Regions from separate parts of the Rhizobium sp. AN6A genome, predicted to be linked through region 4. Evidence: predicted binding sites of a transcription regulator. Region 4 holds the regulator's gene; each other region holds the start of a gene.

Region 1 (7,225 bases), 1.1 Mb from region 4:
CCGGTTGGTAATCGGATAACGGCGATCGCGGCCGAAGTTCTTCTTGGTGATCTTCACCCCGGGCGCGGATTGGCGGCGTTTGTATTCGGCGAGATAGAGCAGATGCTCGATCCGGTGCACCGTCGCGATATCATGGCCACGCGCGAGGATTTCCTCGACCGACATTTCCTTTTCCACCAGGCACTCCAGAATATCGTCCAGCACCGGATAGGGCGGCAGTGAATCCTGGTCTGTCTGGTTGGGGCGCAATTCGGCGGATGGCGCCTTGGAGATGATATTGGCGGGGATCACTTCGCCGGACGGCCCGAGCGCGCCCGGCGGCACATGGGAATTGCGCCAGCTGGAGATGGCGTAGACCTGCATCTTGTAGAGGTCCTTGATGGGATTGAAACCGCCATTCATGTCGCCATAAAGCGTCGCATACCCCACCGACATTTCCGACTTGTTGCCTGTTGTCACCACCATCGAGCCGAACTTGTTGGAAACAGCCATGAGAATGGTGCCGCGTGTGCGGCTCTGCAGGTTTTCTTCGGTAATGCCTTCTTCCGTGCCTTCGAACATTTCCGAAAGCGCCGACAGGAACCCATCCACCGGTTCGGCGATCGGCACGATATCGTAACGGCAGCCGAGCGCTCTGGCGCAATCGGCTGCGTCCTTCAGCGAATCCTCGGAGGTGTAACGATAGGGCAGCATGATGCAGCGCACCCGCTCTTCGCCCAGCGCATCAACAGCAAGCGCAGCGCAGATCGCCGAATCGATACCGCCGGAAAGGCCGAGAACCACGCTCTTGAAGCCGTTCTTGTTGACGTAATCGCGAAAGCCCAGCATGCAGGCCCGGTAATCCGCCTCCTCGCCTTCAGGGATTTTCGAGAAGGGACCGCTCTCGCAGCGCCAGCCTTCTTCGGTGCGTTTCCAGTCGGTGACGGCAAGGGTCGCCTCGAACTGGCTCATCTGGAAGGCAAGGGTCTTGTCGGCATTGAAACCGAAGCTCGCGCCGTCGAAAACCAGCTCGTCCTGCCCGCCAAGCTGATTGGCGAAGACCAGCGGCAAGCCGCTTTCGATTACCTGTTTCAGCGCCACCTGATGGCGCACATCCAGCTTGCCGCGATAATAGGGCGAACCATTCGGCACCAGCAGGATTTCCGCCCCGCTTTCGGCAAGCGTTTCGCACACACCCATATCGTTCCAGATTTCCTCGCAGATCGGAATGCCGATCCTGACACCGCGGAAATTATAGGGACCGGAGATCGAACCTTCGGCGAAAACACGCTTTTCATCGAACTCGCCGTAATTCGGCAGGTCGATCTTGTCACGCAGCGCGATGATCTTGCCGCCATCCAGAAGCGCAACCGAATTGTGCCGGCCCGTTTCGCCCTGACGCGGAAAACCGATGACGACGCCCGGCCCGCCATCGGCGGTCTCCGCCGCCAGTTCTTCCACGGCCTTCAGGCACGCTTTCAGAAAAGCCGGCTTCAATACCAGGTCTTCCGGCGGATAGCCGGATATGAACAGCTCGGTCAGAAGCAGGAGATCGGCACCCTGCGTCGCCGCATCGGCCCGTGCTTCGCGCGCCCTGGCGAGATTGCCCGCCACGTCGCCAACAGTCGGATTGAACTGCCCGACGGCAATTCGAAGATGGTTTTTGATGTCGTGTCTGTCGCTCATGGCTTTTCAATACCGCGCCCGTGCCCGCTCCGCAACGCGGCAATTGCATGCCGCACCACCTTGATGGGGTGAAGCCGCAACAGGCATTCACGCTAAGGTTATCACCGCACCGGCCACACTCCGCAAAGTTCATGTCGCGTTCATCGCGCTTATGTGACAGTTACATGACAGTTTTGCGACGCCCCGATTCACCTCCCCGAATTGCGCGGTGTCGCCTCGTAATACCGGAGTATGAGTTTGAGACATTCGGCGCCAAAAACAACGGCTTCCGAAAAGGCTGATTTTGTCTTTTCGCCTGCATGGACGCGGGGCCTTTCCAAGCTTTCGGGTAAGGCCTACACGCTTGCCAATCTGACGTTTTCGTCGGTCGTGCTTGTCGTGGCGCTGGAATGGATCGCGCGCGGTTCGCTTGTTGATGTCGGAACCTTCCTCACCTCATCCGCCCGCCCCGGCATGACCACCATTGCCGCCGTGCTGCTGCTGCTCGTAGCGCTGGATTCCATCCTTGGCCGCCGTTACCTGTCGCTCATCGCCGTTGCGCCGCTTTGCGCACTGACAGGGCTGATTTCCGCGCAGAAACAGACCTATCTCTCCGATCCGCTTTATCCTTCCGACCTGCTGTTCGGCCGGCAGATCCTCGAGCTTCTGCCCACCATGCTGAAAGCCCAGCCGCTGATGGCCGTGCTGGTCGGCCTTGGCCTTTGCGCAATGGTTGCGGCCATTTCCACGCTGTGGCTGCTGGCGCGGCGTTATTCGCCGGGCTTGAGCTGGCGCGAACGCGCCGCAGGTCTTGTGCTGGCGCTGCCGCTTCTGGCCGGCCTCGCCTCGCTGATGGACTATTCGCATTATTCGTGGGTGCGCGATCGTCTCAACATCATCCCCATGATGTGGGATCAACACGAGAATTACCGCCATAACGGTTTCCTGATGGCCTTTGCCTTCAATATTCCCATGGCCAACGTCTCGGCGCCGCAGGGTTACGGCGAAAACAGCATTGCAGACCTGACCTCGGAACCCGCCGCCTTTGCAGCCAACAAGGGCGATTACCCTGATGTCATCATGTTAATGAGCGAATCGCTGTGGGATCCGACACGGCTTGAAAACGTGAAGCTCTCTGCCGATCCGATGCCCAACATCCGCGCCAAGCAATCCGGCAACGTGTTCTCGCCGGAATTCGGCGGCATGACGGCGAATGTGGAATTCGAGGCGCTGACCGGCTTTTCCAACGCCTTCCTGCCCTATGGCAGCATTCCCTACCAGCAATATATCCGTCGCCCGGTGCCCTCGCTTGCCAGCTTCTTCCGTGGCGAAGGGTATTCGGCCATCGCCATGCATCCGTTTCAGGAATGGTTCTGGAACCGCAAGGAAGTCTACAGGAATTTCGGCTTCGAGGAGTTCCGCTCTGAAGAGACATTGCCGCCCATGGAGAAGCGCGGCAACTTCGCCTCCGACGACGCGCTGATGGACCAGATCATGGTGGCCGCGGACGATGCGCGCAACCCGCTCTTCCTCTTCGCCGTCACCCTGCAGGGACACGGACCTTACGAGGCGGGCCGTTATGCCAGCGACACCATCGGCGTAGAGGGCGATCTTTCCGCTTCCGCATCGCAGGCGCTTGGTACCTATGCGCAGGGCGTGGCGGAGGCCGACGACGCCCTTCTGAAGCTGATGCGCTGGGCAAAAAAGCGCGAGCGCGAAACCATCATCGTGCTCTTCGGCGATCACCTGCCGCCGCTTGGCCAGACATTCGTGGAAAGCGGCTACATGCCGGGCATGGTGGCCAGCCGCCGCGCACCGCTGGAAGTCATGAAAAAGGAACACGAGACGCCGCTCGTCGTCTGGTCCTCGAAGACGGGTGTGCGCAAGAATATCGGCACCATCAGCCCGGCGCTGTTGCCCTATCACGTACTGAAAACAGCCGGTTTCTCAGACCCCTTCTATACGGGGACTTTGGGTGAAGTGCAGGATGCGTTTTCCGTCGTCGACCGGCATATGCTGGTGGCAACGGATGGCAAGGCCCTGCCCGACTGGTCGATTTCGCCCAATTCCATTCCGGACGTGGTGCGCAATTATCGTCTGCTGCAATTCGACATGATGTTCGGCGAGCAATATGGCCGAGAGCGCTTCTTCCCCGGCTTCAACTGGGTAAATGACGCCACGCCGTCCGTCTGATGGGTCTGGAGGCCTGAACGGCATGGCGGCGGAAATCGTTTGAATTCCATTGCCATGCGGGTTTATCTCGACAGGGCCGTACCGAACCATCAGCACCACGAGAAGCACCGTGTCAGACATCTCCGACTATATCGTTTCGCACTTCAAGCGCTCCTCCCGGGAAATCGGCGAGGTGGAGCGTCGTATTCTGGAACTGTCGCACCAGAAAAAGCTGGTCTCGACCGACACCAATGCGGAATTTTCCGCCGGGGCAAACCTGGGCGACAGGCTGGCCGACAGCATTGCAAGGGTTGGCGGCTCCTGGGGATTTATCCTCAGCTTCTGCTTTTTCCTGGTGTTCTGGGCAATCATCAACACCATCGTGCTGACGACGCGGGCCTTCGACCCCTACCCCTTCATCTTCCTCAATCTTCTGCTCTCCATGCTCGCGGCCATTCAGGCTCCGATCATCATGATGTCGCAGAACCGGCAGGCCGCCCGCGACCGTTTCGAGGCCGCCAAGGATTATGAGGTGAACCTGAAAGCCGAGCTTGAGGTGTTGTCTCTGCACGAAAAGATCGACGTGAAGGTGCTGGCCGAACTGGCAGCACTCAGACAGGACCTCGCTGCCCTTCACCGCCATGTTACCCGGAAAGAAGACTGACGAGAAAGGACCGGCGCGCGAAAATCCATCCCCGCTTTTCCCCGCCCCGCCTTACCCTGTTATCTTGAATGCAGTCCTGCCGGGTAGACGCCAGACGTGGCGTAAACCGAAGGACGGTCCTGGTGGTGGGAACGGTGGCACGTTCATGGTGACAGGACCATTTCGCAAAAGGCCGTGCACTGCCTCTTGCGAAATACGGCTTTCTGGAAAGGGCCCGGTTGCGCAAGCATCCGTCCCCTCCAACCCCAATCAGCGCGTGACCGGGCACAACCCGTCTGAAACCACGAAAACCCGACGGCGAAAGCCGGGCCGGGCGCAAAGGCGCATCTTTGCGTCGCAAAACGACGAGCGGACAAAACGGTTACGAATCCGTCAGATTCTTGCGCTACAGATTGACGCAGGCGTTTGTTGCATTGCACTCTTGTGTGCAAGGCTGACAAGGGAATCACTTCCCCTGGTCAAAATGGCATCACGACCATTTCGCGGCAGCGCCATCCCGGATGCGACATCCGGTCATTGCAATACATTCTGTTCCGGGGTTTTCATGTACCAGTTCGATCTGATTGTTATCGGCAGCGGTCCGGCGGGAAGACGCGCCGCCATCCAGGCCGCCAAGCTCGAAAAGAGGGTTCTGGTCATCGAGAAGGGCAGTCGCGTCGGCGGCGTTTCGGTGCACACAGGCACCATCCCTTCCAAGACATTGCGCGAAACCGCGCTCAATCTCACCGGCTGGCGCGAACGCGGTTTTTACGGCCGCTCGTACCGCGTCAAGCAGGAGATCGACGCGGACGATCTGCGCCGCCGCCTGCTGATCACGCTCGACCACGAGGTCGAGGTGCTGGAACACCAGTTCGCCCGCAACCGCGTGCAGCACATTCGCGGCACGGCAAGCTTCGTCGATGCCAACACGGTGAAGGTGGTGAAGAACGACGGTGAAGTCATGAACGTCACCGGCGCTTCCATTCTGCTCGCCATCGGCACGCGGCCCTACCGGCCACCACATATTCCCTTCGACGGCGCTGCAGTGCTCGATTCGGACGAGATCCTCGAGATCAAGGAACTGCCGCGCTCCATGGTCGTTGTCGGCGCGGGCGTCATCGGCATCGAATATGCCACGATCTTCAGTGCGCTCGACACGCAGGTGACCGTGGTGGAACCGCGCGAGACCATGCTGGAATTCATCGACAAGGAAATCGTCGAGGATTTCACCTATCAGTTGCGCGACCGTAACATGAAGCTGATCTTCGGCCAGAAAGCGGAAAAGGTGGAGCGCGACGACAGCGGCAAATGCCTCGTTTCGCTCAGCAACGGCCGCGTCCTCAAAGCCGAGACGGTGTTGTTCGCCGCCGGACGCGTCGGCGCAACCGATACCCTCAACCTTTCCGCCTGTGGGCTGGAAGCCGACAGCCGCGGCCGCCTGAAGGTCAATCCCGAGACCTTCCAGACAACAGTGCCGAACATCTACGCCGCCGGCGACATCATCGGTTTCCCGAGCCTCGCCTCCACCTCGATGGAACAGGGCCGCATCGCCGCCCGCCACGCGGTCGGCGCACCGGCCGGTGAACCGCCGCAGTTCTTCCCCTACGGCATCTACGCCGTTCCGGAAATCTCCACCTGCGGCCTGACGGAAGAAGAAGTCACTGAACGCCACATTCCCTATGAATGCGGCATCGCCCATTTCCGCGAAACCTCACGCGGCCATATCATGGGTCTCGACAGCGGGTTGCTGAAGATGATCTTCTCGCTGAAAACCCGCCGTCTGCTCGGCGTCCACATCGTCGGCGAAGGTGCCACCGAACTGGTGCATATCGGCCAGGCAGTGCTGAACCTGAAGGGTACGGTGGAATATTTCGTCGAGAACACCTTCAACTACCCCACGCTTGCCGAGGCCTACAAGATTGCCGGTCTCGACGCGTGGAACCGCATGGGTGAGCTGAAGAAGGATTGAGGCTGGCTGTTGCGGGTGGAGATCGTTTGCAATGTGCGCAAACCTCTCCTCCGTCATGCTCGGGCCTGTCCCGAGCATCTGCAACGTCACGATTTTATGCGACGTGATTAGATCCTTGGGACAAGCCCAAGGATGACGCCGAATGCGACGCAAGGACGTCCATCACTTTCTGCTCATCCATACGATAACCGGTGACGCCCCTCACCACCGAATACTATACCGCGCACTCACACCCGGCCGAAAATGATCCGCATAACCCTGATCGAGCGTTCCGCGCACTGTCAGGTGATCGCCGATCTTCTGCTCCACGGCCACGCCGCTGCTGAACTCGTTGAAGCTGTTGCGGCTTGCCCCCGTCAGCACGAAGGCCGTGCCGGTTTCCGAGCGGGAAAGGCGTAGCGACTGCGATACGTCCAGGCCGTTCCATTGCTGCGCCGTGCCGTCGTAACGCACCGTGAAATTGCGGTTGGCCTCGATATCCAGTTCCGGCGTAACGATGCGTTTCTGTCGCGACGTCATGGAAACGCTGCTCGACCCCGTCAACGCGTTGAAGAGGACGCCGACATCGCGGGCAAGCGACACGCCGGGCAACTGTTCCGCCAAAAGCGTGACATTGCCCCACAGGCGAACCGGCGTATCCACCACCTGCCCCGTCCTGGAGGCATTCATGCCCATTTCCAGCCCCGCCCGGATGGGCGTCTCGACCGGCAGCTTCGCGCCGATACGCGCCGTATAGGAACGATCGGAATTCTTGACCGGCTTCCAGATCAAACCGGCCTCATCGGCATGGGCGGAGG
Region 2 (7,225 bases), on a different contig from region 4:
GACAGCAAATACGTCTCGGGTCGCAAGGGAAATTGGGTGAAATCCAAGTGCTCGATGCGGCAGGAGTTCGTCATCGGCGGCTACACGCTGTCATCCGCGTCGGACAATGCCCTCGGCTCGCTGGCGCTCGGCGTTTATGAGGAAGGCAAGCTGCGTCATGTCGGCCGCGTCGGCACCGGCTATACCGCTGATGTTGCCGAAATGCTGCTTGGCCGCCTGAAACCGCTGGGCATCGATGATAGCCCTTTCGGCGAAAAGCTCACGGCACTTGCGCGCCGCGACCTCTATTTCGTCAAGCCGAAACTGGTTGCAGAAGTGGAGTTTCGTGCCTGGTCCGGAGATGGCAATCTGCGCCATGCATCATTCCGGGGCTTGCGGGAAGACAAGCCGGTGGACGAAATCGAACGCGAGGATAAAGCAGTGTCGGAACAAGGGACGCCGCAGTCAAAGATCAAGTTCACCCATCCGGAACGGCTTTACTGGCCGGGCGATGGCGTGACCAAGGAAGGGCTTGCCGATTATTATACGCAGGTCTGGCGCTATATGGCCCCCTTTGTAGTCAACCGGCCTCTGGCGCTGCTGCGTTGTCCTGAAGGGATTGATGGGCAGCGTTTCTTCCAGAAACACGCCTGGCGCGGTGTGAACAAGACGATAGAACAGATCAAGGATCCGAAGGACAAGGGCGGGGAACCGCTGATCCGGATTACGGATTTCGATGGCATGATGGCGCTGGTCCAGTCCGCTGCGCTTGAAATCCACCCATGGGGGGCGACAACCGCGAACTGGGAAAAGCCCGACATGATCACCATGGATATAGACCCCGGCGAGGACGTGTCATGGCAGGAGGTAATCGATGCGGCACTGGAACTGAAGCGGCGTTTCGAAGATGCCGGTTTGGCCGCTTTCGTGAAAACCTCCGGCGGAAAGGGGTTGCATGTCGTGGCACCTTTAAAACCGGAAGCGGGATGGCCAGCCTTGAAGGCTTTTGCAAAGACCATGGCGGATGACATGGCCAAGGCAGAGCCGGAGAAATATCTTGCGGTGGCAACCAAGGCGAAACGCCAGGGCCGCATCTTCCTCGACTATCTGCGTAATGGCAGGGGCAATACGGCTGTTGCGCCCTATTCGACACGTGCCCGACCGGGAGCCGCCATTTCAGCGCCAATCGAATGGGCGGAACTCTCAGATGAGATAGGTCCGGCACACTTCACGGTCAGCAATATCGGCGCGCGCCTTTCTGCCCTGAAGAAGGATCCATGGGACGGCTTTTTCGCTGCCGCGCGACCCCTGCCGAAAAAGGCCCGATGAGCGTCAGCCTTTCTTGTCCGAGGCAAGGCTTTTCTTCAAGGCATCCATGATGTTGATGACGTTGCCGCCGGTCCGGGTTTTCGTGCCGGTCTTCTTTTCCGGGGAAGAGACGGTCTTGCTCTTGGTTTTCAGCAAAGCGTTGATCTTTTTCTGGATCGGATCCTGAACCAGCGCCGGTTTCCATCCCGTCATCTGTTTGCCGATGCGTTTTTCCATCGCGTCCAGCAGCGGCTTTTCGATTTTCATCTTCGGGTCCAGCGCGTCGATGCTTTCGCGCACTTCCTCGCCATAATGCAGGGTCCACAGAATGATGCCCTTGCCTGACGGTTCCAGCAGAACCGCTCTTTCGCGGCGATAGAGAACAAGCCGCGCAATGCCGACAACGCCGTTTGCCCGCATCGCTTCCCGGATCACGCTGAAGGCTTCCGTGCCGATCTTGTCTTCCGGGCGCAGGAAGTGCGGCCGGTCGTACCATATCCAGTCGATAGAGCCTGTGGGTACGAAGGTCTGGATGTCGATGGTGCGGGTGCTTTCGAGCGCGACCGCATCGATCTCGTCATCCTCCAGCAACACATAATCGTCTTCGGCGCGGGGAAACCCCTTCACCTGGTTCTTTGCGGCCACCGGCTTGTGGGTAACGCTGTCGACATAGCGGCTTTCGACGCGATTGCCGGTTTTGCGGTTGAGAACGTGGAAGCGGTATTTGTTGCTTTCGGTTGTGGCAGGCGTCAGCGAAACTGCTGCCGTCACCAGCGACAGCTTCAGATAGCCCTTCCAGAAGACCTGCCGTGCCATGATCCGAGATCCGCCTTGTCGCCTATTGTCTCCCGGATCAACAACCACAGGGTGGCTTTTGTTCCGGGAGCTTTGGCAGAGAGGGCGGGTCTCTGTCTCAGCCGAACAGCGATGTAAGACCATAGACAGATGCGGATATCAGGGCAGCGGCGGGCATGGTCACGACCCAGGCAATGACGATATTGCCCGCAAGGCCCCAACGCACCGCCGAGACGCGACGCGCGGCACCGACGCCGATGATGGCGCCGGTGATCGTATGGGTGGTGGACACCGGAATGCCGAGCCACGTCGCGCCGAAAAGTGTCAGCGCACCGCCGGTTTCGGCGCAGAACCCCTGCATCGGGTTCAGCCTGGTGATTTTCGACCCCATGGTGTGCACGATGCGCCAGCCGCCGAACAGTGTGCCGAGCGCCATGGCCGACTGGCACGAGATCACCACCCAGAACGGCACGTAGAAGCTCTCTCCAAGATGCCCCTGGCTGAACAGCAGCACGGCGATGATGCCCATGGTCTTCTGTGCATCATTGCCGCCGTGGCCGAGCGAATAGAGCGAGGCGGAAATGAACTGCATGATGCGGAAGGTGCGATCCACGGCGAAGGGCGTCTGGCGCACGAACAGCCAGGAGACGGCAAGCACCAGCAGCAGTGCCAGGAAAAAGCCGATGGCCGGCGACATGAAGATCGCGCCCACGGTTTTCAGAAGACCCGACCAGACGATGGAATTGAAACCGACCTTGGCAAAGCCCGCACCGACGAGACCGCCGATCAAGGCATGTGACGAGCTGGAGGGAATGCCGAAGATCCAGGTGACGATATTCCAGACGATGGCGCCCATCAATGCCGCGAAGATGACCTGCGGGGAGACGATGGCCGGATCGATGATGCCGGTTCCGAGCGTTTCGGCCACATGCAGGCCGAAGAACAGGAAGGCGATGAAATTGAAGAAGGCCGCCCATGCCACCGCATATTGCGGGCGCAATACACGGGTGGAGACGATGGTGGCGATGGAATTTGCGGCGTCGTGGAGACCGTTCAGAAAATCGAAGAACAGCGCGATGGCGATAAGGCCGACAAGCAGCGGCAGTGCAAGCGCGACATCCATCAGACGTTCTCGATAACGATGCCGCTGATCTCGTTCGCCACGTCCTCGAAGCGGTCGACGACCTTTTCGAGTTCGCCGTAGATCTCGCTGCCGATCATATAGGCCATGGCATTGCCGGTCGTACCATGGCGCCGGAAGAGGTCCTTCAGGCCCTGGTCATGAAGCTCGTCGGAGCGCCCTTCGACGCGGGTGACCTCTTCGGCAATCACCGACAGGCGCTGGGCATTGGTGCCAACCTTTTCCAGAAGCGGGATGGCTTCGGCGACGAGGCTTGCCGCGCGTACGATCTCGTGGCCCATCTCGCGCATCAGCGGGTCGAATTCGGTTTGCTCGAACAGCCGGATCGTCTTGACGGTCTTGTGCATCATGTCGATGGCGTCATCCATGGACTGAATGAGGTCCTTGATATCGCCACGATCAAAGGGCGTTATGAAGCTGCGGCGAACCGCAAGCAGAACGTCGTGGGTAATATCATCCGCCTGGTCTTCGAGGGCGACGATAAGGTCGCAGTTTTTCTCGACGTCGACGCCGCTCAGAAGGTGGTCTAGAGCTGCGGCGGCTTTGACGACCGTTTCCGAATGTTTGCTAAACATGTCGAAGAAACGGTCCTCGCGCGGCATCAGCTTGCGAAAAATGCTCATCATGCGAATTGGCCCTCAATGGCGCTTTATTAGTTGTGGGGGGTGATTGTCATAAAACTGTCATAAATGCACGCGGGGCATTGATGCAACCCGGAAAATCGGCAGTATCAACGGATATGAAATCCACGAAGAAAAGCCGGAAAGCCCGTCCGGCGCGTTCCCTGACATTGCTCCAGCAACTTGCTGCTGTTCCCGAAAAGCTGTTCACCGGCTCTTTCCGGCAGCAATATGCCGCCTTATGCTTCCGTTATACCGGAAGCGGTGAAGAGATCGAAATCCTTGTTGTCACCTCTCGCACCAGCGCACGCTGGATCATTCCGCGCGGCTGGCCGATGAAACGCAAGAAGCCGCATGAGGCTGCCGCGATCGAGGCTTGGGAGGAAGCGGGCGTTCGCGGCCGCGTGAGGAAGGACGCCGTTGGCCGCTACACCTATCTCAAGATGCTCGACAATGGCGATGTCGTTCCCTGCGTTGTCGATGTCTTCCAGATCGAGATCACCGGGGAGGAAACGAGTTTCAAGGAGCGCGGCGAACGCCTTCTGGAATGGGTTCGCCCGGACGAGGCAGCAAGGCGCGTCCGAGAAATCGAATTGAAATCGCTTCTGGTCGACTTCCGCCCGAGGGGGAAGAGGAAGCGCCTGACCGAGGAAAAGTCCTGACGGCAAACGCCAGCAGCGAACCTAGGATGGTGATGCTGGTCGTTCGACCGATCCGGTCTCTCCCATCTCGTCCGGTGCCTTCGGTAGCAGGCGGGCGAAACGCCGGGTGACGCTGTCGATGTAAGACAGGATTGTCGGCACGACGATCAGGGTGAGCAGGGTGGAGCTGATGAGGCCGCCGATTACTGCGTGCGCCATTGGCGCGCGCTGCGCCCCGCCACCGCCCACGGCCAGCCCGAGCGGAATCATGCCGAAAATCATCGCAAGCGTCGTCATGATGATCGGGCGGAAGCGGATGATACCGGCGCTTGCCAGCGCTTCGTTGAGCGAAAGTCCACGCTTCCTTTCGCGGTTGGCGAAATCGACAAGCAGGATGCCGTTTTTGGTAACGAGGCCCATCAGCATGATGAAGCCGATCAGCGAGAACATGTTGATCGTGCTGCCGGCAACCAAGAGCCCGACGAGGACGCCGATGAGGGACAGCGGCAGCGACGCCATGATGGCGAGCGGTTGCAGGAAACTGCCGAATTGCGAGGCGAGCACGATGTAGATGAAGATGACCGCCATTGCGAGCGCGGTTACCATGTGGCCGACCGTCTCCTCCATGGTTTCGGCGTCGCCGCCGAAGCGGATATGGTAGCCGTCCGGCAGGTCGCGGGCGGCGGTGAGGGTCTTCAACACGTCTGTCACTTCGCCAAGCGCTCGTCCGGATATGTTGGCCGAAACCAGCACCTCGCGGCGATTGTCGATGCGGCGGATTTCGGTAGGTGCTTCCACGGTGGTGATATCGGCGACCTGATCCAGACGTACCATCAGGGGCGAGCCGTTGGATGCCGTGCGGCCGGTGGCGATCATCAACTCGCTGATCCTCGTCGTGTCGGCACGCCGCTCGCCGGGCAGGCGCACGACGATGTCGTAGCTGTTACCGCCCGCATCCGTCCATTTCGACACGTTCTCACCGGCGATGAGCGGCGAGAGCGCTGCGGCAAGGTCGGATCGGGAAATGCCGAGATCGCTTGCCGCCTCGCGTTTCAGGCGTACCGAAAGGATGGAGGTCACGTCGCGGGTGCTCGAGGTCACATCCACGAGGCCGGGGATTTTTTTCATATCTTCCATCAGACCGTCGGCGATCTTTTCAAGGATCGCCCGGTCGTCGCCAAGAATGCTGAGCTGTACGGGGCTTTCGCCACCGCCGAGACCGTTTTGCAGGATCGCGACCTCTATGCCCGATATGGCCGACAGGCGCTTGCGGATTGGATCGGCCAGCGTGACCGGAGTTCGGGTGCGCATCTCCAGCGGCACCAGTCCCACCAGAACGGCGGCGCGATGTTTACCGACGGTGCCGCCGGTATTGACGGTGGAATAGAGCATCTCGACCTCCGGGGATTCCTGGAGTGCCTTCTCGACCTGCCGCACCTTTGCCGTGGTGTACTCCAGCGAGGAGCCGACCGGTGCCGTGACGTTGATCTGGAAGCGGCCTTCATCCGTATTCGGTACGAATTCCGCACCCACCAGCGGCACCATCAGCAGGCTACCGACAAAAATGCCTGATGTGACGAGCAGGGTGACGAGCCGGTGGCGCAATGTCCAGCCGATCACGTGCCTATATTGATCGGCGAGCCATTCGAAGGCGTGATCGAAACGGGCGATCAGCCGGCCCACCGGACCGCGCCGGGTGTTGGGTTGCGCATCCGGATCGTACCAGACGCTCGATAGCATCGGATCGAGCGTGAAGGCGACGAAAAGCGAGATCAGCACGGCAGCTGAAACGGTGATGCCGAATTCGTAGAAGAACCGGCCGACGATGCCGTCCATGAAAGCGACGGGCAGGAAGACCGCCACGATTGTCGCCGTTGTCGCGATCACCGCAAGTCCGATTTCGTTCGTGCCATCGAGTGCTGCGCGGATATGGGATTTCCCCATGTGAAGGTGACGGGTGATGTTTTCGCGCACGACGATGGCGTCATCCACCAGAATGCCGATGGAAAGCGTCAGCGCCAGGAGGCTCAGGGTATTGAGCGTGAAGCCCATAACATCAATGACCGCCAGCGTGCCGATGATCGCGATCGGCAGCGTCAGTCCGGTTATGACGGTGCTGCGCCAGGAATTGAGGAACAGGAAGACGATGGCTACGGCAAGTGCCGCCCCTTCTATCAACGTCGTCTGCACCTGCGTGACGGATTCCCGGATGGGAATGGATGTGTCCGTAATGACTCGCAATTGCACGTTTTGCGGAACAAGGTCGGCATTGAGGGCGTCGAGGCGCTTTCTCACATCCGCGACAACCTGAACCGTGTTGGCATCTTGAACCTTGACGATGTCGATCGCCAGCGCAGTCTGGCCATTATAGAGGGCACGGTTTTCGGGGTCTGCAGCCCCTTCGGAGAGCGCGGCGATGTCGCGAAGATAAATGGCTACGCCACCGCGCCGGGCGACGACCATGTCCAGCAGCGCCTGCGGTTCTGCGATGCGGCCCTGCACCTGGATCGTGCGTTCGGAAACGGTATCGACAAGGCTTCCAGCCGGGCTGTTGCTGTTGCCGGTGCGTAGCGCGCTCACCACCTCGTTGATGCCGATCCCAAGCGCGCGCATGCGGGTGTCGTCGATCGTGATGTCGATCTGCCGCTTGCGGGCGCCAACCAGCGTTGCCTGCCCGACGCCGGGAACAGTCGTCAGTTGCCGCACCACCTTCTGGTCGGCAAGGGTGGTGAGTGCGGGTA
Region 3 (7,225 bases), on a different contig from region 4:
GGTTCTGGGCACGGCCGGCCTGAAGATCGAGGAAACCGAGGATCAGCGAGCCTGAAAGGCCGAGAAGCGACGAGGAAAACGCCGTTCCCATGCCGGAAAGCGGCGCGGTGAGACCCGCCTTGAGCGAGCTTAGAATATCGTTGCTGGTGCCGGCGCTGGGATCGAGCGACTGGATGACATTGCTGATGGCGCCGATGGTGCCGATCAGACCCCAGAAGGTGCCGAGCAGGCCGAGAAACACCAGAAGGCCGACAAGATAACGTGAAGTATCGCGCGATTCATCAAGGCGTGTCGCGATGGAATCGAGAATCGTCCGCTGCGTAACTGCAGAAAGCCGGACTTCGCCACGCTTGCCGATCAACGTGCTCATGGGGGCCAGCAGTTTTGGGGCGCGGCCGACTTTCTCGGCGCTACCGGCAGCCCGGTATGCGTTGAACCAGCGGACTTCCGAACGCAGGCTCATGGTCTGCGTGAATACCAGAATAATGCCGATGACGAGAACGCCGAGAATGAAGCCGTTCAAGCCCGGATTCGTCATGAAGGCCGTGTGCGCCTGCCGGTAAAGAATGGCCGCCAGAAAGCCGACGAGGATCAGAAACAGAACCATCGTCCACAGAAACGGTGTGGGGCTGGGCAGCTTGTGGCTGTATTGCCGTGTGGTCACCGGCTTCTCCACGCCGAGATCGAGCAACTCCGAATCCGCCATAACGTTCGCATTCCCTTCGGTCACGTATCAACCGGACGCTATTTGAAAATTGCGACGATTTGAAGCGAAAAGCCTGTCTTTCGTCACAGGCATTTCACGAAATGCGGCTTGACCGAAGACCGAAAAAACAAAAACGCCCGGCGATAGTTCGCCGGGCGCCTAAAACCTGGATTAAACGGCAGGTTTTCTGCCGAAATCGATCAACGACCCGGAATCGGACGGTTGGCAACTTCCACAAGTGCCTTGTGGATATATTCGTTTCCGGCAGCAACACTGCCGCTGCCGAAGATATCCGCGCCGCCCTTGGCGTCGGAGGTGAACCCGCCAGCTTCGCGAATCAGCACCAGACCGGCCGCCATATCCCACGGCGAAAGCTCTGCTTCCCAGAAACCGTCCAGGCGACCTGCTGCAACATAGGCAAGGTCGAGTGCTGCAGCACCCATGCGGCGGATGCCGGCTGCTTCACCCATGACATGGCGAAGTTCGACGAGGAATTTGCCGTGATTACCGCGACCGAGATGCGGCACACCGCAGCCGATGACGCAATCCGTCAAGGCCTTGCGCGCGGCAACGCGGATACGACGATCGTTAAGGAACGCGCCGCCGCCACGCTCGGCGGTGTAGAGTTCGTCGGTCGCCGGATTGAAAATCACGCCGGCTACGACTTCGCCGTTCCGCTCGAGCGCGATGGAAACGGCGAAATGCGGAATGCCGTGCAGGAAGTTGGTCGTGCCATCCAGCGGATCGACGATCCAGCGATGCGCACCATCACTGCCCTTTTCCTCACCGCCTTCCTCACCCAGAAAATCGTAGGTGGGGCGGGCTTTCATCAGCTCATCGCGCACAATCTTTTCAGCCTTGAGGTCCGCCTGCGATACGAAATCGCTCGGTCCCTTGACCGAAACCTGAAGGTTCTGCACTTCACCGAAGTCACGCGACAAAGACTTACCCGCCTTGAGGGCGGCCTGAACCATGACATTGAGAAGGGCTGAACGTGCCATCGAATTTGTTTCCTGGAAAGCTTGCGAACCACCCGCAAGCTAGCCGGGCAGGAACGTCATTATTTTCTTGAATTGAAAGTTTGCGGTTCAAGACCACAAAACGCGCGGAAATTCAAGGCAAAAAGCCTGCACATGCACGCTGGCGCCGAACAACCGGCCGTGCATCACATCGGACGGAAACGATTTGCCGCCTCGATAGCCTTTTTCTGCTGCTCGTCGGTGATCCCGAGATAAAAATCCTCGAGAGACGGATCCTTCAGCCCGGCGCGGCGGGAAAGCACGTACCATTTGGCCGCCTCCACCGGATCGGGCCGTGTGCCGAGCGCCTGAATGTAAAGATGCGCCACCTTGTTCTGTGCCACGACATTGCCGCGCTGCGCAGCACCGTAAAGCCAGCGGAAGCCTTCATCCAGATTTCGCTCGCCGCCAAAACCGTTGACCAGCCAGATGCCGAGATCGACCTGCGCGGTATCGTAGCCGGCCTTTGCGGCCCGCGTCAGCCAGTCGCGCGCCTTGGACTTCTTTTCTGCCGGCACATCCTTGACCGAGTGGTAGATCTGCGACACCGCATATTGCGCGTCGGCAATGCCCTGCTCCGCGGACTTTTCATAATACGGCATGGCCATCAGTAATCCCTTTACGCCGGGATTTTCCGAAACCAGTATCTGCCCCCAGTTGAACTGCGCCGAAGCATTGCCGGCCTCCGCCGCACGGTGCATGTAATCGTCGGCCTTCGCCTTGTCGCGGGTAACGAACTTGCCCTCCATCAAAATGAGGGCGAATTTGAACATCGCGACGGGATCGCCACCCTGTGCCGCCTGCTGGTACCAGAAGGCCGCGGTCTTTTCGTCGCGGGCGATGCCGAGACCACGCGACATCATTTCCGCCACCAGCGTCTGGGCGGACGCATCGCCGTTCTGCGCACGGCTGAGCGCCTTGTCGAGCGCCTGGACATATTCGCCGCGCTGGAAATGCCCATAGGCCTCATCCACCCGGCCCTTAAACTCCTTTTCAGGCGGCAAGGCCGGCAGGTCCGCGCCCATGCGCTGATAGACGTTGACGCCCTGCGACGGTTGCAAGTCCTTCTGCTCTTCGGATTGCACCCTGCCCTGACGGGAAGGCTGCGCCTCATCCTCCAACTGGCGGGAAAGCGCGTTGCTTTCGCTTTGCGGTCCGGATTGGGCAAAAGCGACGCCCGCCGGCGCGCCGAAAGACAGCGCCAGCAGCGAAATAGAAAGGCAGACGTGAACCGAGCGCATCAACATCGCCTGTATCAACCGTCAAACCGTGGCGCTTTTTCGTCAAGCAACGCGTTGATTTCAGAAACGGCCTGAGCAGCACCTGAGGCATTGTCAAAAACGCCGCTGCGCATCGCCACGAATTCCACGCCGGCTTCGGCCACGGCAACCACCGAAGAGATATCGGTGCCGCCCATGACGATGGACGGAATCTCGATCATCGATGCCCACCATTCGCCGAGTGCCAGATTTTTGGGATGCGCTTCCGGCTTGATGTCGCCTTCGAGCTTTCCAAAAAACACGTAGTCCGGATTGGACTCACCCATCTCCAGAGCCTTATGCCGATCGTCGGCATTGCCGCCGCCAACGATCAGCTTCGGCGCGAAGTTTTCCACGGCCTCCGCAAGCGCCTCGGCATTGCCCGCCACATGCAGGCCATCCGCCTTCACCCGGCTCGCAACGCGGCTGTCGCCCGCGATAAGGGCAGCGGCACCAGCCTCCTGCACCATCGGCACGATCAATTCGGCGCGTTTCTGGAAAGTGGCGTCATCCAGATCATATTGCGGAATGATGACCGAAGCCACATCGCCGCCTCGCAGTGCTTCTTGCAATTCTGTCGCCTGCTTTTGCGCGTCGTCCAATTGCGGGACGATCAGAACAAGGCGGCAACGGTTATCAACTTTGGTCATCGGTTCGTCCATTTCAGGCAGAAGACACTTTCGGCGTTATCTGCACTCGTTTTGATATGATAAATCCGATAGACCGGACCGGCGAAAGGATCAACCTTCATCCATGCTGACCGATTTTCATTTTTTCCTCGTCGCCATCCCCGCAGTCGTGCTTGTCGGCCTTTCCAAGGGCGGGTTGGGCGGCGCGCTGGCACTGATGGGCGTGCCGCTGATGGCGCTTGCAATCCCGCCCGTGCAGGCGGCGGCAATCTTCCTGCCGATCCTGATCGTGATGGATCTTGTGGCGCTATGGGCCTGGCGGCACCACAACCACCGGCAAACGCTCCTCATCATGCTTCCGGGCGCGATCGCCGGCATTACTCTCGGCTGGGCGACCTCAAGCCTCATCTCGGCAGACGCCATGCGCCTCGTCGTCGCCTCGGTGACGATCCTGTTCGTACTGCGTTATTTCCAGGAGAGCTTCAAAAGCCGCAAGGGGCAGGAGATTCCGGCCAGACCGCAGCGTCCGGTGGCCGCAACGCTCTGGTCCAGCCTGTCCGGTTATGCGAGTTTCGTGGCCCATGCGGGTGGCCCACCCTTCCAGATCTATGTTCTGCCGCTGAAGCTCGATCCCAAGACCTATACCGGCATGAGCGTGCGCTTCTTCGCGATCATGAATGCAATCAAGCTCATTCCCTATTTCGCGCTGGGAGCGCTGGATGCAACCAACCTCAAGACATCGGCGAGCCTGTTGCCGGTGGCAATGCTGGCGACGCTTGCCGGCGCAAGGGTGGTGAAATATCTGAAACCATCAGTGTTCTACCCGCTGATGTATACCATGGCGCTGATCGCGGCGCTGAAACTGCTGTGGGACGGGCTGCCTTTCTAGACCCAGGCGGTCACTAAAAAGCCCTGGCAGCACGCATGTACCGCCAGGGCCGAAAAAGAATCCGTCAGTCCTTCATCGAAGGCTGCGGAATGGCATCAATCAATGCCTTGTGGAGGCGCGAAGCCTCTGTAGTTCATCCTTCAGGCGCAGTTTACGGCGTTTGAGATCGGCGATCTCTCTATCGTCAGAGGACGGGGAAGCAAGAATACTTTCGAGCTCCTCCTCCAGAGCACCGTGTTTCTTTTCGAGCGATGCAATATGAGCCTGAATGGTCATGCGGCACGTCCTTCCATTTTTAAGCCTACCTCCAGCTCTCCATCGCTGGAGTTTCAGGTTTACGACGACAATGTGACATGGATCGTTGGTCTTGTCGAAGGCGAAATGAAGGCAATAAGTGGGCAATTTGGTCGCAAGGGATAACTTCCCGTTACCGCGATTTGATGATAGAGGCTCGAGAACCGATGACATACGCGCCGGAGGCTCTCCGGCTGGCATAAAATGGGGATGACAAGATGCCCGATCAGGACCAGGCGGACATCAGGCTTACGCTGGCGCGGCTGCGCCAGGAGCATGAGGATTATGACGCTGCGATCAACGCGATGATCCAGACCAACTGCGATGCGCTGAGAATACAACGCATGAAAAAGAAGAAGCTGGCCGTCAAGGACAAGATGACCCAGATCGAAGATCAGGTCATTCCCGATATCATTGCCTAGAGTGGCTTTCGTGCTTCCTGCCGGATGCACGAGAGACGCTCTAATCTATTGAATTTACGCATCGTGCCTTGCAGAAATCAAAATCGATTTTTGCGCCTATGCTGTAAGCCGGAGAAGCGAAGTGACAGCAGAGACACCCCCCGTCGCCATCATCATGGGCAGCCAGTCCGACTGGGAGACCATGAAGAATGCCGCCGATACGCTGGATGCGCTGGACGTGGAATACGAAGCCCGCATCATTTCCGCCCACCGCACGCCTGATCGCCTTTATGATTTTGCCAATGGCGCGAAAGACGAAGGCTTCAAGGTCATCATCGCGGGTGCCGGCGGCGCCGCCCATCTGCCGGGCATGACAGCCGCCATGACCCCGCTTCCGGTTTTCGGCGTCCCGGTACAGTCCAAGACGATGTCCGGGCAGGACAGCCTCTATTCCATCGTCCAGATGCCCGCTGGCATTCCCGTCGGAACGCTTGCCATCGGCAAGGCCGGCGCTATCAATGCCGCACTTCTGGCAGCTGCGGTTCTGGCGCTGGGTGACGAGGACCTAGCAGACCGGCTCGATGCATGGCGCGCGCGCCAGTCAGCGGCGGTTGCCGAATATCCCATGGACAGCGCCCAGTGACAGCCTCTGACGTGATGATGAACACGAACAATCTCACCATCGGCATCATCGGCGGCGGGCAGCTTGGCCGCATGCTGGCAATGGCCGCCGCACGCCTCAACCACCGCACCATCGTTCTCGAACCGCAAGCCGATTGTCCGGCGGCGCAGGTCTGCAACAGCCAGATCGTCGCGGAATACGATGACGAGACGGCGCTTGCGGAACTCGCTCGCCTTTGTGATGTCGTGACCTACGAATTCGAGAACGTACCCGTCACCGCAGCCGAGACGCTGAGCGCTTCCGTTCCCGTCTATCCCCCACCGCAGGCTCTCAGCGCCTCGCAGGACAGGCTGACGGAGAAACGCTTCCTCAACGGTTGCGGCATTCCGACCGCCGATTTCCGCGCCGTGGATAATCAGGAAGAACTGGAAGCGGCATTGGCCGCTTTTGGTGGCAAGGGTGTGCTGAAAACCCGCCGCATGGGCTATGACGGCAAGGGCCAGAGGCTTTTCAAGGGTGGTGAGGACATCGCAGGCGCCTTCGCAGCACTCGGTGGCGTGCCGCTCATCCTCGAAAGCTTTGTCGCTTTCGAGCGGGAAATCTCGATCATTGCCGCCCGTTTCAGGGATGGCACCGTTACCTGCTATGATCCGGCCGAAAACATTCATCTGAACGGCATTCTGCACACATCCACCGTGCCGGCAGCACTCTCCGATGCGGCGAAGGCGGTTGCCGTGCAATCGGCGGAAAAGCTTTTGGCCGCGCTCGACTATGTCGGCGTGATCGGCATCGAGTTTTTCGTGCTGCGCGATGGTTCGCTCGTTGCCAATGAAATGGCGCCGCGCGTGCACAATACCGGCCACTGGACGGAAGCGGCCTGCGTGGTCTCGCAATTCGAACAGCATATACGAGCCGTCTCCGGTCTTGCCCCCGGCAGCACGGCCCGCCATTCGGATTGTGTCATGACCAATCTCATCGGCGATGACATCAACGATGTGCCAGCATGGCTTTCGAAAAAAGACTGTCTCGTGCATCTTTACGGCAAGACGCAAGCACGGCCCGGCCGCAAGATGGGCCATGTGACCGAGCTTTTGCACACAGGAAAAGCCTCAGTCTTTTAAGGCAAAGACGTCTGGAAGTGTTGACAGGCAGGGGTCAAACGGGTATTTGCCTGCCAACCGAAAAGAGCGCGCCCCGTTGCGCGCTTTTGATTGTTTGAATAAGCACGGTAAAAGCCGTGCAAAACTGCGGACCAGTAAAATGAAAATCAAGAATTCGCTTAAAGCGCTTAAGGCCCGTCATCGCGATAACCGCCTGGTTCGCCGCAAGGGCCGCGTCTACATCATCAACAAGCAGAACCCGCGCTTCAAGGCTCGTCAGGGCTGATTGAGTGCAACTGCGGTTCG
Region 4 (7,225 bases):
CTGGCGCAGCCGTTGCGCCGCTACCGTCCAAAAGTCCGGCTTTTAAAATGTACTTTTTCAGCTTGTCGCACAGAGATCCGGGAAGCGAAACCGCCTCCGGGGAAAATCGTGCAAATCGTGAGGTGGCCCGCCAGCGAAAAGCCAACGAGCGTCTTCGAAGCCCCACAGATGGGAATGTGCATCGCCGAGTTCAAGCACCCGGCCGATAGCAGTCAGATGACGCCCATGCACCATGCGATAATGGACTTCTGCGCATGGAGCCGGTTTTCCGCCTCGTCGAAGACCACCGATTGCGGCCCGTCGATCACTGCATCCGTTACTTCCTCACCGCGATGCGCCGGCAGGCAGTGCATGAACAGCGCTTCCTTGTTGGCCTTCGCCATCAGCGCTTCATTGACCTGATAAGGCTGGAAGATATTGTGGCCGCGCGCCTTGTGTTCCTGGTTCATGGACACCCAGGTATCGGTGACGACGCAATCCGCGCCCGCCACTGCCTTGTCGGCATCGTGGTACAGCGAGATTTCGCCGCCATTGTTGCGCGCCCAGTTCAGGAACTTGTCGTGCGGTTCCGAACCCATCGGTACTGCCATCGCCATGCGGTAACCGAAACGGGCGGAGCCTTCCACAAACGAATGCAGCACGTTATTGCCGTCACCCGTCCAGGCAATGGTCTTGCCCTTGACCGGGCCGCGATGTTCCTCGAACGTCAATATATCCGCCATGATCTGGCAGGGATGCGTGTCGTCCGTCAGGCCGTTGATAACAGGCACGGTGGCGTGTTCGGCCAGCTCGAGCAGACGCGAGTGATCCGTGGTGCGGATCATGATGGCATCGACATAGCGCGACAGCACCTTGGCCGTATCGCCAATCGTTTCCGCGCGGCCGAGCTGCATTTCTGTGCCCGACAGGAAAAGGGTCTCACCGCCGAGCTGGCGCATGCCGACATCGAAGGAGACGCGGGTGCGTGTGGACGGCTTTTCGAAAATCATTGCCAGCATCTTGCCGGCAAGCGGCTTTTCCGCCGTGCCGGTTTTGGTGGCAATCTTGCGCGTGCGCGCATCATCAAGAATTGTCCGCAGATCCTCCGACCCGACGGCCGAGAGGTCCAGAAAATGTTTTGGTGAACCCATTCTAATCTGTCCCATGCTTGCGAGCCCCTGAAGAGAGGCCCGCTCTTGATTTTTTCAGGCGCTTTTTGCCTGTTTCGCAACCGTCAGGGAGGTGGCAGCCGCGTCGATACGTGCAAGACCCTCGCGGGCCTCTTCAGCCGTGGTGACGAGCGGCGGCAGAAGACGGATGACATTGTCGCCCGCAGGCACGCCAAGCAGATGCTCCGCGCGCATGGCCTGCAGCAATTCGCCCGAAGGAATCTTCGCCTTGATGCCCAGAAGCAGACCTTCGCCGCGAATTTCCTCGATCACGTCAGGATAACGATCCTTGAGCGAGGCCAGCCCCTGCCGGAAGACCAGCGCGACGTCACGGACCTTCTCGAGAAAACCTTCGGAGAGAACGACGTCTAGCACGGCATTGCCGACTGCCATGGCCAGCGGGTTGCCGCCATAGGTGGTGCCATGCACGCCCGCCGTCATGCCGGAAGCGGCATCTGCCGTGGCAAGGCATGCGCCGAGCGGGAAACCGCCACCGATACCCTTGGCGACTGCCATGATATCGGGCGCAACACCGGTATGTTCATATGCAAACAGCTTGCCTGTGCGGCCGACACCCGTCTGAACCTCATCGAAAATCAGCAGCAGGCCGTGCTCGTCGCACAATCCGCGCAGGATTTGCAGGAATTCCTTGCTGGGCGAGCGAATGCCGCCCTCGCCCTGGATGGGCTCGATCAGAAGTGCTGCAGTCTCAGCCGTGATGACGGCCTTGAGGGCATCGACATCACCGAACGGAACCTGATCGAAACCTTCGACCTTGGGACCGAAACCTTCGAGGTATTTCTGCTGGCCACCCGCGGCGATCGTCGCCAGTGTACGGCCATGGAAAGCGCCTTCGAAGGACACGATGCGGAACTTCTCCGGATGGCCCTTGGTATAGTGATAACGGCGGGCGGTCTTGATGGCGCATTCCAGGGCTTCCGCGCCTGAATTTGTGAAGAATACCTTGTCCGCGAAAGTCGCTTCCGTCAGGCGCCTGGCGAGTTTTTCCTGTCCCGGCACTTCATAAAGGTTCGAGACGTGCCAGACCTTCTCGGCCTGCGTCTTGATCGCATCAACGAGGTGAGGATGGGCGTGGCCCAGCGAGTTGACAGCAACACCGGCCGCAAAATCCAGATATCGCTCGCCGCTTTCCGTGAACAGCCATACACCCTCACCGCGCTCGAAGCGCAGGGGGGCTCTTGAAAACGTATCAAACAATGGCGCGCCGGCTTCGGCCATGGCTGTATCACTCCTTGCGCAGATGCGCTGTCAAACTGTTGTCAATAGGCTTGCGGGGTTATCCCTCGCCTGAAAATCAAAATGCCGCCTCGCGGCGGCAGGGGCACTATTGTCACTTCGTTTGCCGATGTCAACAAAAGTCAGCGTTTCCCGGGCTTCTCAAGCACTAGTATGCGGCGGCGGGCCAGCCCCAAGGTGTTGCCTTTCAGACTCAATACGCCAGCAAGTTGGGGAAAACCGGAAAATCGATTCCAGATGATTCCCGCGACTCTTGCCACGGAGTCTGGCTGGCACTAGGTTAATCGCTAATTACTAGACTGCATTGCGGCGGAACTAGTCACCGAAAATCAGGCAGAAACCACGCTTGCGGCATGCCCGCGAGACGTAGAGGGATTCTGCCGAAAATACACGCGACAAGCGGAGAAGCGGCATGAACTGGACAGACGAACGAGTCGAAAAGCTCAAGAAATTGTGGTCCGAGGGCCTTAGCGCCAGCCAGATTGCAGCGCAGCTGGGCGGCGTCAGCCGTAATGCCGTGATCGGCAAGGTCCATCGTCTCAATCTGCCGGGACGCGTCAAGGCTGGCGGTCCAGTGACTTCGGCACGCTCCGCGCCGAAGCGCACCGCTGCCCCTGCCCCGCGCACGACCACTTTCGCAGGTCGCGTCAACGCGGCACCGGCGCGCATCCTCACCCGTTCGAACGCGGCAACGGCGCTGCACGAGGAGATCGATATCGAGACCGCGCAGGTTCTCGATTACGTTCCTTCCAAGAACGTTGTCACGCCGATTTCCCGTCGCCTGACGCTGACGGAACTGACCGAGCGCACCTGCAAGTGGCCGGTTGGCGATCCGCTGAAGGACGACTTCCATTTCTGCGGTTGTGAAGCGCTGGAATCTTCGCCCTATTGCAAGTTCCATGCGAAACTCGCCTACCAGCCGGTGAGCGAGCGCCGCAAGGCTTGAGTGTTGCGGCACGCATTCAGCACTCAAAAATTACGGGCCTTCGGGCCCGTTTTTTTATGACGAAAATCAAGCCGCTTTCTGGGGTGGCTTGATGGCAGGGCGCACCCTTTCCCCTTACTATTAGGCGGGCCTCTTCAATCCGGATTTCAACGCGTCGCCGATCTCCTCCGGTCAAAACGGACAATGGCATCGAGTTTGGCGGTATTCATATAAAAAAAGCCCGAAATCTCTTCAGATTTCGGGCTTCCTGATTTCTTTGGTGCACTACTTCGCCAGCGAAACTATCTGGTTCCGCTTCGCTCAGGCTTCCATCGAATATCCCGCACCACGCACCGTGCGGATGACATCCTGCATGTGCGAGAAATTCAGGGCCTTGCGCAGACGTCCGACATGCACATCGACAGTGCGCTCATCGACATAGATATCGTGACCCCAGACGCCATCCAGCAATTGCGAGCGGGAAAACACCCGACCCGGCGACGTCATAAGGAATTCCAGCAAGCGGAATTCCGTCGGGCCAAGGCGCACTTCGCGGCTTTTGCGGTGAACGCGATGGGTCTCGCGGTCCAGCTCGATATCGCCGCATTTGAGCACCGACGACAGAACCTCCGGACGGGCCCGGCGCAACATGGCCTTGACCCGGGCCATGAGTTCCGGCGTCGAAAACGGTTTGACGACATAATCGTCAGCGCCGGTAGCGAGACCGCGAACCCGTTCGCTCTCTTCGCCACGCGCCGTCAGCATGATGATGGGCAGGCGTTCTGTTTCCGGCCGCATTCTCAAGCGCCGGCACAGTTCGATACCGGAGACACCGGGCAACATCCAGTCCAGGATGAGAAGATCCGGAATGCGCTCCTGCAGCCTGATTTCCGCCTCGTCGCCACGGGGTATCGTGTCGACGTCGTATCCCTCAGCCTCGAGATTGTAACGAAGCAGGACGCTCAATGCTTCCTCGTCTTCCACAACTGCAATCTTGGGCACCATATGCTGAACTCCGCAAGCTTCTGCTTGTCTGTTACTCGGTCACCGAACCAAGCGTGTTGGAACTGTCGTCCTTCGGACGCTCGCCCTCCGGCTGGCTGCCGGTGGTCATGTAATAGATCGTCTCTGCGATATTCGTCGCATGATCGCCGATACGCTCGATGTTCTTGGCGCAGAACAGAAGATGCGTGCAGGTGGTGATGTTGCGCGGGTCTTCCATCATGTAGGTCAGAAGCTCCCGGAAGAGCGACGTGTACATGGCATCGATTTCTTCGTCGCGTTCACGGATCGCATTGGCCTTTTCGGCGGAACGCGTGGAATAGACGTCAAGGACTTCCTTGAGCTGCACCAGCGCCAGGTCGGACAGATGCTCGATGCCGCGGGCGAGCTTGCGCGGAACGCCGGTGCCGGCGACAGCGATAACGCGCTTGGCCGTGTTCTTGCCAAGATCGCCGACGCGTTCGAGATCGGCGGCGATACGCAGGGTGCCGATGATCTCGCGAAGGTCTGCCGCCATCGGCTGACGCTTGGCGATGGTTACAATCGCCTTGTCGCCGATTTCGCGCTCAGCGTGGTCGAGAATTGTGTCGTCCGAAATGACTTTCTGCGCGAGCGCCGCATCGGAATTGACGAGCGCGCGCACGGCGTCACCGCACATCTGCTCGGCAAGACCGCCCATTTCAGCGATGCGGCGCGTCAGAAACTTCAGTTCGTCGTCATAGGCAGACAGGATATGCGAATGGGTCGTTGTCTGTGTCATGGTCTATTCCTCCGGCTTGGCCTGCATGCGCGTGCCCAACAGCGGGGCACGGCAGAGGCACCAGTCTTGTACGGTTACGATAAAGCACCGGCCGGGGATCAGCCGAAGCGGCCCATGATGTAGTCCTGCGTGCGCTGGTCGTCCGGATTGGTGAACATCTTGTCGGTTTCGTTTTCTTCGACAAGATGACCAAGATGGAACATGGCCGTACGCTGGGAAACGCGCGCCGCCTGCTGCATGGAGTGCGTGACGATAACGATGGTGTAGTTGGTGCGCAGTTCGTGGATCAGTTCCTCGACCTTCGCAGTCGCGATCGGATCCAGCGCCGAGCACGGCTCGTCCATCAGGATCACTTCCGGGCTGACGGCAACCGCGCGTGCGATGCACAGACGCTGCTGCTGACCACCGGAGAGGCCCGTGCCGGATTCCAGCAAACGATCCTTCACCTCGTTCCAGAGACCCGCTTTCTGCAGGCTATGCTCGACGATCTGGTCCATATCCGCCTTGTTGCGGGCGAGACCGTGGATACGCGGGCCGTAGGCGATGTTCTCATAAATCGTCTTCGGAAACGGGTTCGGCTTCTGGAACACCATGCCGACGCGGGCACGCAGTTCCACGACGTCGATCTGCTGATCGTAGATATCGTCGGTATCGAGCGTGATCTTGCCGGTGACCCGGCAACCGTCGATCGTGTCGTTCATGCGGTTCAAGGTGCGCAGGAAAGTGGATTTACCGCAACCGGACGGGCCGATAAGTGCAGTCACCGTGTTTTCGCGGACATTGAGGTTCACGTCGTAAAGCGCGCGCTTTTCGCCGTAATAAACCGAAACGTCCTTGCCGATCATCTTGTATGAGACTTCATTCATTTTCTTGTCCAGCGCCTTTTCAACTGCTGCTTCCGACAACATGTTCATTGCTCTAGCTCCCTCTACCAGCGCCGCTCAAAGCGGCGACGCAACAGGATTGCGCCAACATTCATGAGAATGAGGAACAGAAGCAGGATGATGATAGCGCCAGATGTCCGTTCGACAAAGGCACGCTCAGCTTCGTTCGCCCACATGTAAATCTGCACCGGCAGGGCCGTGGACGGATCCATAGGCGTTGTCGGATAGTTCGCGACGAATGCCACCATGCCGATCAGAAGCAGCGGCGCCGTTTCGCCCAGTGCGTGGGCGAGACCGATGATGGTGCCGGTCAGAATGCCAGGCATTGCCAGCGGCAGGACGTGATGGAAAATCGTCTGCATCTTGGAAGCGCCAAGACCGAGTGCGGCGGCGCGGATCGACGGCGGCACGGCCTTCAATGCAGCGCGGGTCGCGATGATGATAGTCGGCAGGGTCATCAGCGTCAGGACGAGGCCGCCGACCAGCGAGGCCGAGCGTGGAAAGCCCATGAAGTTGATGAAGACGGAGAGACCAAGCAGACCGTAAACAATGGAGGGAACAGCCGCCAGATTGTTGATGTTAACCTCGATAAGGTCCGTCAACCGGTTCTTGGGGGCAAATTCCTCCAGATAGATGGAGGCCGCAACACCGATCGGCAGCGACAGCACCAGCACGATCAGCATCATGTAGAACGAGCCGATCAGCGCAACGCCAACACCCGCGGCTTCCGGACGGCTCGAAGCGCCGTTGACGAAGATGCCGGTATTAAAATGCTTGCCAAGCTGTCCGCTTTCCACGAGCTGGTTCATCCAGCCGAGCTGCTGGTTCGAGATACGGCGGTTTGCTTCATCCACCGACATGTCGACCTGGCCCTTGAAGGCGCTGTCGACATCGCCCGACGCCAGAAGCGTGACGCTGCGCGTGGTGCCGATGACGGCAGGATCGGCGACGACGATATCACGCAGCTGGGTGCGCACGCTGTCGGAGATCATGACGTTGACGGCGCGAAGGCCTGCCTTATCCGTCGGCGCGACGCCGAGAACCTTGGCAACCGCATCACGGGCGAGGACGGGGTAGTTGGCCGTCATCAGCTTTGCGGGATTGGTTGCGCGCTCGTTCTTCGGATCGATGATCAGTTCGGAAAACTCGACCGGAACGGTAATCATCGTCTGCTGGAAGGCGGTGTGCCCCTTGGATACGACCGACCAGAGCAACAGAAAGAGGAAGATGAGGCCGAACGAGATTGCTG

The links. Region 4 encodes PhoB, which activates phosphate uptake and scavenging genes when phosphate is short. Its sites were predicted from a motif close to TGTCATNNANCTGTCAT; they were not measured.
Region 1: a site for PhoB is predicted at 1,819-1,835, ahead of CRO62_RS25715 (LTA synthase family protein). Genes of this name have one in related genera too.
Region 2: a site for PhoB is predicted at 3,894-3,910, ahead of CRO62_RS04690 (DUF47 domain-containing protein). Genes of this name have one in related genera too.
Region 3: a site for PhoB is predicted at 4,840-4,856, ahead of CRO62_RS08830 (YdcH family protein). Genes of this name have one in related genera too.

The regions. Positions count from the first base shown of each region.
Region 1 covers NZ_OCNC01000004.1:2,661,723-2,668,947, forward strand. Annotated here, with positions in the region: gene CRO62_RS25710 (NAD+ synthase) at 1-1,665, opposite strand, end outside; gene CRO62_RS25715 (LTA synthase family protein) at 1,897-3,837, shown strand; gene CRO62_RS25720 (DUF1003 domain-containing protein) at 3,947-4,480, shown strand; gene sthA (Si-specific NAD(P)(+) transhydrogenase) at 5,025-6,428, shown strand; gene CRO62_RS25730 (hypothetical protein) at 6,630-7,225, opposite strand, start outside.
Region 2 covers NZ_OCNC01000003.1:160,825-168,049, reverse strand. Annotated here, with positions in the region: gene ligD (DNA ligase D) at 1-1,308, shown strand, start outside; gene CRO62_RS04700 (Ku protein) at 1,312-2,103, opposite strand; gene CRO62_RS04695 (inorganic phosphate transporter) at 2,201-3,205, opposite strand; gene CRO62_RS04690 (DUF47 domain-containing protein) at 3,205-3,849, opposite strand; gene CRO62_RS04685 (NUDIX hydrolase) at 3,963-4,505, shown strand; gene CRO62_RS04680 (efflux RND transporter permease subunit) at 4,527-7,225, opposite strand, start outside.
Region 3 covers NZ_OCNC01000003.1:1,068,784-1,076,008, reverse strand. Annotated here, with positions in the region: gene CRO62_RS08855 (flagellar motor protein MotA) at 1-706, opposite strand, end outside; gene CRO62_RS08850 (inositol monophosphatase family protein) at 907-1,707, opposite strand; gene CRO62_RS08845 (tetratricopeptide repeat protein) at 1,872-2,972, opposite strand; gene CRO62_RS08840 (thiamine phosphate synthase) at 2,981-3,634, opposite strand; gene CRO62_RS08835 (sulfite exporter TauE/SafE family protein) at 3,738-4,502, shown strand; gene CRO62_RS08830 (YdcH family protein) at 4,602-4,778, opposite strand; gene CRO62_RS08825 (YdcH family protein) at 5,015-5,218, shown strand; gene purE (5-(carboxyamino)imidazole ribonucleotide mutase) at 5,373-5,840, shown strand; gene CRO62_RS08815 (5-(carboxyamino)imidazole ribonucleotide synthase) at 5,855-6,940, shown strand; gene ykgO (type B 50S ribosomal protein L36) at 7,080-7,205, shown strand.
Region 4 covers NZ_OCNC01000004.1:1,517,425-1,524,649, reverse strand. Annotated here, with positions in the region: gene argF (ornithine carbamoyltransferase) at 213-1,130, opposite strand; gene CRO62_RS19970 (aspartate aminotransferase family protein) at 1,185-2,387, opposite strand; gene CRO62_RS19960 (GcrA family cell cycle regulator) at 2,818-3,351, shown strand; gene phoB (phosphate regulon transcriptional regulator PhoB) at 3,652-4,335, opposite strand; gene phoU (phosphate signaling complex protein PhoU) at 4,367-5,092, opposite strand; gene pstB (phosphate ABC transporter ATP-binding protein PstB) at 5,191-6,006, opposite strand; gene pstA (phosphate ABC transporter permease PstA) at 6,021-7,225, opposite strand, start outside.